DNA from 3 places in the Exiguobacterium sp. RIT341 genome. Region 2 is predicted to be linked to each of the others. Evidence: riboswitches for the same ligand, from Rfam matches in the RefSeq annotation. Region 2 holds a riboswitch; each other region holds the start of a gene.
The links. A riboswitch is a leader RNA that binds a small molecule or an ion and turns the genes downstream of it on or off. The one in region 2 is predicted to bind S-adenosylmethionine.
Positions count from the first base shown of each region.

Region 1: linked by a shared signal. The riboswitch ahead of BW42_RS00175 (methionine ABC transporter ATP-binding protein) and the one ahead of BW42_RS11040 (2,3-diketo-5-methylthiopentyl-1-phosphate enolase) in region 2 are both predicted to bind S-adenosylmethionine.
Region 3: linked by a shared signal. The riboswitch ahead of BW42_RS10615 (methionine ABC transporter ATP-binding protein) and the one ahead of BW42_RS11040 (2,3-diketo-5-methylthiopentyl-1-phosphate enolase) in region 2 are both predicted to bind S-adenosylmethionine.

Region 1 is NZ_JFYW01000001.1:26,728-30,003, reverse strand. It holds gene BW42_RS00180 (methionine ABC transporter permease) at 1-467, opposite strand, end outside; gene BW42_RS00175 (methionine ABC transporter ATP-binding protein) at 464-1,486, opposite strand; SAM riboswitch class I at 1,565-1,669, opposite strand; gene BW42_RS00170 (bifunctional cystathionine gamma-lyase/homocysteine desulfhydrase) at 1,727-2,893, opposite strand; gene BW42_RS00165 (PLP-dependent cysteine synthase family protein) at 2,886-3,276, opposite strand, start outside.
Region 2 is NZ_JFYW01000009.1:15,894-19,169, reverse strand. It holds gene BW42_RS11045 (2-hydroxy-3-keto-5-methylthiopentenyl-1-phosphate phosphatase) at 1-366, opposite strand, end outside; gene BW42_RS11040 (2,3-diketo-5-methylthiopentyl-1-phosphate enolase) at 363-1,553, opposite strand; SAM riboswitch class I at 1,624-1,725, opposite strand; SAM riboswitch class I at 1,931-2,034, shown strand; gene mtnK (S-methyl-5-thioribose kinase) at 2,112-3,276, shown strand, end outside; gene mtnA (S-methyl-5-thioribose-1-phosphate isomerase) at 3,275-3,276, shown strand, end outside.
Region 3 is NZ_JFYW01000008.1:338,814-342,089, reverse strand. It holds gene BW42_RS10620 (carboxylesterase) at 1-734, opposite strand, end outside; SAM riboswitch class I at 802-903, opposite strand; SAM riboswitch class I at 1,153-1,256, shown strand; gene BW42_RS10615 (methionine ABC transporter ATP-binding protein) at 1,343-2,371, shown strand; gene BW42_RS10610 (methionine ABC transporter permease) at 2,361-3,011, shown strand; gene BW42_RS10605 (MetQ/NlpA family ABC transporter substrate-binding protein) at 3,031-3,276, shown strand, end outside.

The DNA of each region.
Region 1 (3,276 bases), on a different contig from region 2:
ACCGTGATACCCGAAACGATGGCAGGCAACGCTTCTGGGATTAAGACTTTATAGATGATTTGGAACTTCGTCGCGCCCATCGATTCAGCTGCCTCAATGACACCTTTATCGACTTCGCGTAAGGCAAGTTCAACCATCCGACCATAAAATGGTGCGGCTCCTAAAATCAGTGCCGGTAATGCTGCTGTTGGTCCGAGGAACGAACCGACGACTGCTTTCGTAAATGGAATCAATAAGATCAGTAAGATGATGAACGGAATCGAACGGAAGACGTTAACGATTAAGCTCAAGATCGAATAAAACGCCCGATTCTTGAACAACAACTCTTCGTTTGTCGCAAACAATAATAAACCAATGATCAAACCGAGAACGAATGTCGAAAGACCAGCGACTGCCGTCATATAGATCGTACTACCTGTCGCTTCCCACACCATGTCCCAGTCTAGGTTGTCAAAGAATGAAATCATCGGTGATCCACCTCCACTTCAACATCACTGGCTTGAAGCTTCGTAATGACCGCTTGTGTTGCTTCTGTTTCCCCGATCAACTGAATGAACAGTGTACCGAGTGCCCCTTCCTGTGATTGACCGACGTTTCCGCCGATGATATTGAACAGGACGGGTGAATCTTTCATGACTTCCGCAATGATCGGGCTTTCCGCTGTCGATCCGACGAACGTCAATTGAACGATTTTTCCGGTTGGATACCGTTCGCGGAGTTTCGCAAACGTCAACTCGTTCTCCGATGGCGACGTCAATTGTTTGACGAATTCTTTCGTCATCGCTTGTTTCGGGTGACGGAAAACTTCTGCGACCGGTCCTTGCTCGACGATTTTACCGGCTTCCATGACGGCGACCCGGTGACAGATTTTTTGAATGACATGCATCTCGTGTGTGATCAAGACGATCGTCAGTTTTAGTTTCTGGTTGATATCGACGAGTAACTCAAGGATTGAGTCCGTTGTTTTCGGATCGAGTGCACTCGTTGCCTCGTCACATAAGAGAACGTCAGGGTTCGATGCGAGTGCCCGAGCGATACCGACACGTTGCTTTTGACCACCCGATAATTGCGACGGATAGGCTTTTTCACGTCCATCTAAACCAACGAGTTGAATCAGTTCCGCAACTCGTTCCTTACGGCGAGCCTTCGGGAAGCCACCGAGTTCGAGTGGGAACATGATGTTTTCTTCAACAGTCCGTGACCAGAGTAAGTTGAAGTGCTGGAAAACCATTGAGACATTCTTGCGGACGCCTCGTAATTCTTTTGGTTTCAGTGATGTCATTTCGACACCATCGATTTGAATCGAACCACTCGTTGGTGCTTCGAGCATATTCAACAATCGGATCAAGGTCGATTTCCCTGCTCCGGAATAACCGATTATTCCAAAAATTTCACCGCGTTCGATTGTCAGATCGACATTCGCGACGGCTTCGACCGCTCCGCGCTTTGAGCGATAAATCTTTCCTACGTCTTGTAAACGAATCACAACTGTCCCTCCTAAAATAAAAAAAGTGCGCGCGTTTTAGAGCAAACGCGCGCACTTTTCAGTACACAAAACCATTTGCTCTCATCTCCCAGACTTTTGTCTGCTGGAATTAGCACCACTTCGGATCAGATCCGCGGTTGCCGGGTTTCATCGGGCCAGTCCCTCCACCACTCTCGATAAGAGTTTCGGTATTAAGTTTGTAGAATATATTCTGAATATTAGCAGGGGTTATTTTTGTTGTCAAACAGTTTTTTCAGAAACTTTTTCGAGGAACGTGAAAGCACGTGTTAAGTCTTCTTTCAAATCTTCCGCATCCTCAAGTCCAACTGAAATCCGGACGAGACCGTCCGTGATGCCGAGTTCTGCCCGACGTTCTGCTGGGATCGACGCGTGCGTCATCCGTGCCGGCACCGAAATCAGACTCTCGACGGCACCAAGACTCTCAGCAAGTGTGAAGAAGTGTGTCGCCTCGACGAGTTTTTCTGCGTTCGCTGCTGAACCGACATCAAAGCTGATCATCCCACCGAATCCAGTCGCTTGTTTCGCTTGGATGTCATGTCCAGGATGCGATGCCAGTCCTGGGTAGAAGATGTTCGAGACGATGTCTTGTGCTTGTAAGAACGCAACGAGATCATGCGCTGTCTCTTCGATCGCATCCATCCGGATACCGAGCGTACGTAGACCACGGACGAGCAAGAAGCTGTCTTGCGGTCCAAGCACGCCGCCTGTCGAGTTTTGGATGAAGTGAAGCTCTTCGCCAAGCGCATCATCTTTGACGACGACAAGTCCAGCGACGACGTCCGAGTGTCCGCCGATGTATTTCGTTGCACTGTGTAAGACGATGTCAGCACCAAGTGCGAGTGGTTGTTGATGGTATGGAGTCGCGAACGTGTTGTCGACGACGAGTTTAAGATCGTGACGTTTGGCAATCGTTGCGATGGCTGTGATGTCTGTTACTTTCAACAACGGGTTCGTCGGTGTTTCGACGTAGACAATCTTCGTGTTGTCCTGGATCGCTGCTTCCGTTGCCGCGAGGTCCGTCGTATCGACGAATGTCACTTGGATGTTGAACTTCGGTAAGACGCGTTGCATCAAGCGGAACGTACCACCGTAGACGTCATCCGTCATGACGATGTGGTCGCCAGACTCAAGCAAGTGGAAGACGGCATGAATCGCTGCCATCCCAGAACCGAATGCAAAACCACGTGCGCCACCTTCAAGATCCGCAATCAATCGTTCGATGCTCGTCCGTGTCGGGTTCGCTGTCCGTGAGTATTCGTATCCGTCCTTGAGTTGACCGATTTTATCCTGCTTGTATGTGCTTGTTTGATAGATCGGAGGTGTGACGGCTCCTGTTGCCCGGTCGACACCTGTTCCTCCATGAATCAATGCTGTCTTCTTACGCATGAGTTTCGTCCACCTTTTCAAAGATTTGTTGGCTTAAGTAGCGTTCGGCACTGTCTGCGAAGACGGTGACGATCGTACTGCCGGGGTGACGCTTTGCGATATCAAGCGCAGCAACGAGCGCTGCCCCTGCTGAACTACCAACGAGCAATCCTTCGCGAGCAGCGAGTGTATGAACCGCGTCAAATGCATCGCGGTCAGAAATCGTATGAATCTCGTCGACGAGTTCACGCGGAACGAGACTTGGCCATTTTGCTGTCCCAATGCCTTCTGTCTTGTGCGGACCCGCTGGACCACCATTTAAGACGGAGCCTTCCGGTTCAACGATTGCTGCTTTTGTACCGAGACGTTGTTTTAAGAAGTCCGCTGTTCCGGCGAACGTACCA
Region 2 (3,276 bases):
GGCAATGTTACAGTAAATCTGCTCTTGCTCGAGGAACGGTGCTAAGATCGGTTCGACGAAAAAGTCCATTCCACCGCTAACAATCGAAAAATGGATTCCTTGACGACGACTGTACTGAAGCAACTCCGAAAATCCTTCGCGAATGACGGCGCGCTCCATCAAGAAATCAAGATAGTCCGCTTTACCGTCGGACGGCAGAAGCGCGAACATCTGCCCGACACCACTTTGGATCGATAACGTCCGGTCGAGCACGCCACGTTTCAACGGTTCGAAGTCATTCACTGGCGCAAATACCTCCATGAGTGCAATGATGTTATCCTGCATCGTCACGGTACCGTCGAAGTCACAAAGAATTCGTAAGGTCATGACTTGATCCCCCAAGCGTCGAGCGCGACTCGTAATTCTTCATGTCGTGACGCAGCATTCGATAGGGATTCATTTGCGAGTGCCGCATCAAGTGCTTGACGAAAAGCGATAACACCAGCCGCAGCACCTTGCGGATGACCATGTACGCCACCACCAGCGTTGATGACGGAATCGATCCCGAAGTCGCGTACGAGTTGAGCAACGAGTCCTGGGTGAATACCGGCTGAAGGGACAGGGAAAATCGCTTTCGTCTGACCGAGGCGAGTCGCTTCGACCGCGATGCCGCGGGCGACGTCCTTCGGAAGAGCGACATTGCCGTAAGGTGACGGGAATAGTGTTAAGTCTGCACCAGCAACGCGCGGTAATGTGCCAAGTAAGACAGGCGCTGCAACACCGTGGTTCGGGCTGGCAATCAATGCACCGCTGTAAGCCGGATGATTGAAAATGGGAACGTTGATCTCCGGATCACTTGCCAATTCACGTAAGACGTCGAGTCCGTATGTGAAGGTATTCAACAAGAAAGCAGTTGCTCCAGCGTCAATCAATCGTTTGGCTTGATCCTTGAGCGTAAAGACGGGACCACTAAGTGTGATCGCATACAACGCACGTTTACCGGTCCGGTGGAAATGAGCATCGATAACCTCACGTCCGATCCGTGCCCGATCAATCGTCGGTGTCAACGGATTGTCATATAGGATCTCATCGTCCTTGACGAGATCGATCCCACCAGCAAGTTGTCCTTCGAGTTGATCACGAAGGAACGATAAATCGCGTCCGATGACCCCTTTGAAGATGCTCATTAACAGTGGACGATCTTCGACACCAATCAAGGAACGAATCCCTTCAATCCCGAACTTCGCACCTGGAAAATCCGACGTGAATGTATCGGGTAGTAGCAGTTCTGTTAATTTGATTTCACCGTCGAGTGAGAGTTTCCCGAAGACGGTCGTCAAGATCGCAGAAAAGTCGCGCGATACATTGTGTTCCGGGTAACGAATCGTGATATAGCCTTTACCGTCGCGCTCTTCCGTATGTACGACTTCTCCTTTGAATGAGGCGAGTTGTTGTTGCTCAAGATGATTCAGCTCCGTCCAGGAACCAACCGTCAGACCAAGCGCGAGTTGTTCGGCGCGTTGCTCCAGTCGATCGCGGGCGGTCAATTGATAAGTAGCTGTGATGTAAGCCATGTCTTTCCTCCTTCAATAAAAAAATGGTCTCTTGTCAGCGACAAGAGACCATGAATGATTCGAACGTGGACTCTTATCTGTCAGCTTAGTAGCTGCAAGAATTAGCACCGTGCCAAAAGGTCGGTTGCTGCGACATCGTAGGGCTTGTCCCTCCGTCTGCTCTTGATAAGAATTGGATGAAATTGTGAAATCTAATTGCAATTTTTACATGAGAGTCACGACTTGTCAAACTATTTTTAGAAAATTTATTTTTTTGAAAATACTCTTTCTATAGATGGCATGAAAACGATGTCCATTTCTCCCTGATTTTAGTTTGACAGCAGGGAAGAGGATTGCGTAAGATTCAAATCAATATCACACACGACAACTACATACGACTCTTATCGCGAGTTGGCAGAGGGAATTGGCCCGATGACGCCGCAGCAACCGACCACTTGGCACGGTGCTACATCCAACAGACGTTTCGTCTGAGAGATAAGAGGACGCAGTGACTTTCCTGCGCCTCTTTTCGATGACGAAAAGAGGCGCTTTTTCGTGTATCACACAGGGGGAACTGAGATGACATACAAAGCATTTACAGAACAGGACGCGATCGAACGGGTCCGCTCACTAGGACTGATCGGCGACGGAGCCGTCGAAGCAGAAGAGATTGGCGACGGCAATCTCAATCTTGTCTTTCGAATTCGAGAAGGTGAACATCGATTGATTCTAAAACAAGCACTTCCGTACGCGAAAGTCGTCGGTGAAAGCTGGCCACTATCACTCGAGCGGGCGTGGATCGAGCAATCCGCACTCCGTGAATTCGCCCGGCATGCCGTGCCGTTCGTACCGCGTGTTTTTCATGCTAGTCACGACGAGGCGTATACGGCCATGGAAGATCTTTCACATCTGACAATCGTTCGAAGCGGTTTACTCGCAGGTGAACAGTATCCGTTGCTTGCGGAACATATTGGTTCTTATCTCGCTCGGACTTTATTCCATACATCGGACTTTGCGCTTGGTCCGGTTGAAAAAAAACGTGTCGCCCGAACGTACTACAATCCGGACTTGTGCGACATCACGGAAAAATTAATCTTCACGGATCCGTTCCATGACGCGGAGACGAACGAGATTGAAGCCGGGCTTGAAGAAGAGGTGGCACGTCTATGGGCGGACGATGAGTTGAAACGCGAAGTCGCAAAACTCGAAGCGCTTTTCATCACGAAAGGAGATGCGTTGCTACACGGCGATCTACATACAGGAAGCATCTTTGCTTCGGCAACGGAAACGAAAGTCATCGATCCAGAATTCGCCTTTTATGGTCCATTCGGATTTGATGTCGGACAGTTCATCGCCCACTTATTCTTTGCAGCATACCCGGATTATTCAGCACTTCGTGATGCCCGGATTCGCGACATCGATACGTTCTGGCTGACGTTCGCTTCGACGTTCCGCGCCTTATGGGAACGCGAAGCCGTCGAACCATTCCGGACATCGGGACTCGTCGACGATGTACTGAGCACGATCTTGCAGGATGCCCTTGGCTTTGCCGGTTGCGAACTGATTCGTCGGACGATCGGACTCGCACCAGTCGCTGATTTAGAAACGATTAGTTCTATGACGGAACGACTAGAACGAAAACAACATGCTTTACGTTTAGGATCGGCGTTAATCAAACGTCGGACCGAATGCCGGACATTTGATGATTTACGAAACTTCGACGTAACGGAGGAACTTAGCCGAT
Region 3 (3,276 bases), on a different contig from region 2:
CTCGAGCGTTCGATGAAACGAATCGTCTCACGCACGATCAAATCCTGATCATGATCGAGGGTCGCGACGTGGTACGAGTTGAGGAGACAGTAGATTCGTTTATCATTCGTCCCGATATGCTGATGCAGATAATCCGAGCTCGACGGCGGAACGACGTGATCGGTTGCCGAGTAAAGAATCAATGTCGGTAGAAGGATCGATCCAAGGCGTCCTTTCGTCTCATCCATCAAGCGGACGAGTTCGAATGCACAACGACTCGGAACGAGGTCATAGATGATTTCGAAAGCAGACCGTTTGATATCCGGTGCCCCTTCTGGTAAGTACTGTGGACCATCTTCAAACGACAATGCTTCATAAGACGGAACGGAGAGAGCGGCATTGATCGTAATGATGCCTGAAAATGGAATCCCGTCAGCGGCGAGCGATAGTGCGAGCGTCGCGCCCATCGATTGACCGATGACGAAGACTTGATCGCATGTTTCTTGTAAACATGCATAGCCGTCTTGCAGGCTCTGCTTCCAACATCGAGCAGTCGATTGTTCGAACTCACGGACGTTCGTCCCGTGACCACGCAAACGTGGAGCATAGACAGTGAATCCTTTAGCAGCAAATGCCTCACCGACGTCCCGAACACTTTGCGGGGTCGCATTAAAACCATGACAGATTAAAATGCCAATCGGTCCACCTTGAAGATAAAATGCTTCAGCACCAGTCAATACAGGATAGTTCATCATTACTATTTTTCCTCCATTCGTGAAAAAAACTCGTCAACGTCACTGCTTGGACGCCCACGAGTTTTTCACCGTATCATCCAAAGCCGCGCTTTGCTGGTCGGAGCACCTTACAGATTGCAGGTTGCCGTGAAGTCATAGAGCCAGGTCTCTCGTTCACTCTTGATAAATATCATATTGGAATTGTCGGATTAATCATTGAAACGATGGTAGCACGACCGAAAATGCCTTGTCAAATCGTTCTGGACGAATCGTGATTTGTTCTTTCAGCTAACTCATAACTTATGACTCAATCGATATGCGACAAATGGATTATTTTTGCAAAGTTGGTTGACTTTTAAAGGTTCGACCCGTAATGTAAAAATTAGTTTTACGACATAAGCAACAACGCAACAACACACATACGAATTTCATACCGCAATACTTATCCAGAGAGGTGGAGGGACTGGCCCTACGAAACCTCGGCAACAGACTCATTATGAGCACTGTGCCAATTCCATCAGACAGATGTCTGAGAGATGAGTGGAGTGGATTCTGCCACTGTGCGGATCCAGGTCTCTTCTTGTTTCTCAAGAAGGGACCTTTTTTGTTGAATGAAGGGGGAAAACGGAATGATTGCATTTCATCAAGTCAAAAAAACGTACGTCACGAAGGATCAGACGATCGCAGCACTCGACGGTGTCGACCTGACGATCGAGAAAGGCGAAATCTTCGGTGTCATCGGCTTTAGCGGTGCCGGGAAAAGTTCATTGCTCCGCTGCGTCAACCTGTTAGAACGACCGACGTCAGGAACAGTGACGGTCGACGGGGAAGATTTAACACAACTATCACCAAAAAAATTACGCCAAGCGAAACAGCGGATCGGGATGATCTTTCAACACTTCAATCTATTGAATGCAAACACGGTCTTTACGAACGTTGCGAAACCACTCGTTCTCGCAGGTGTCAAGAAAGACGAGATTCGTCGCCGGGTGACGGAATTACTCGAATTCGTCGATCTTGCGGACAAGGCGGATCATTACCCGGATCAATTATCCGGCGGACAAAAGCAACGTGTCGGCATCGCCCGGGCACTAGCGACGCAACCATCCGTGCTCTTATGTGACGAAGCGACGTCAGCACTCGATCCTCAGACGACACATCATATTCTCCAGTTATTAAAACGCATCAATGCGGAATACGGGATCACCATTCTCTTGATCACCCATGAGATGGGCGTCATCCGGGAGATTTGTGACCGGGTCGCCGTCATCGAAGCCGGGAAGCTGATCGAGTCAGGAACAGTCTTTGATGTCTTTTCGAATCCGCAGACCGAGACAGCGAAAAACTTCGTCCGCTCCGTCATGCATGATGAAATTCCGGCATCAATTCGTCAGTTGATCGAGTCACGGAATGCGCATCCGATCTATAAGATTCATTTTCTCGGACATCACACCGGACAACCACTCTTATCGCAAGTCGCAAAACGCTTCGACGTCGATGTCAACATCCTGCACGGTAGCATCACGGAGTTACAGGAAACACCGTTCGGTACATTACTTGTTGAACTGATCGGTGAAACAATCGAAGTAAAACGGGCCTTACAGTACATCGATCAGGCACAGGTGACCGTCGAGGAGGTGCTTGCTGATGCTAGTTAACTACAGTGATATCTGGACAGCATTTTTGCAGACGATGACGATGGTGTCAGTGTCGTTATTATTTTCGACTTTGATCGGTTTACCACTCGGCATCCTGCTCGTCGTCACCCGAAAAGGGGCATTGCTCGAGAACGTCCCGCTGTTCACATTCTTCAACAGTATCGTCAATATCTTCCGTTCAATTCCGTTCATCATCTTACTTGTTGCGATCATCCCGTTGACACGGTTGATCGTCCAGACGTCGATCGGAACAGAAGCCGCCATCGTTCCACTCGTCTTTTATGCCGCCCCGTATATGGCACGGCTGATCGAGAGTTCCTTACTTGAAGTCGACAAAGGTGTCCTTGAGGCAGCAGAAGCGATGGGGGCGACGCCATTCCAAACGATTTTCCGCTTCCTTCTGCCGGAAGCACTCGGTTCACTAATCCTTAATTTAACGATTGCAACAGTCGGCTTGATCGGGGCGTCGGCGATGGCAGGCGCCATCGGTGGTGGTGGACTGGGTGACTTAGCAATTACGTACGGTTATCAACGGTTCGACACGAAAGTCATGATCATCACGGTCGGGATTCTCGTTATCTTAGTCCAAGGCTTACAGACGACAGGCAACATCGTCGCACGAAAAATCAGAAGACATTAATCAAGGGAGCGATTCAGCCATGAAAAAAGCAGTAGCGATTGGAGCAACATTAACGACGATTTTATTTGCCGGGTGCTCAGCATCAGGAGAAGAAGAAAAGACGATCAAGCTCGGGGTCAGCGGTTCAGATACTCAAGTGTGGGATTACGTCGCGAAAAAAGCGGAAAAGGAGGGCATCAAAATCGAACTCGTCAAGTTCTCCGATTATGTCCAGCCGAACATGGCACTGGCTGAGGGTGAGATCGACGCCAATGCCTTCCAGACG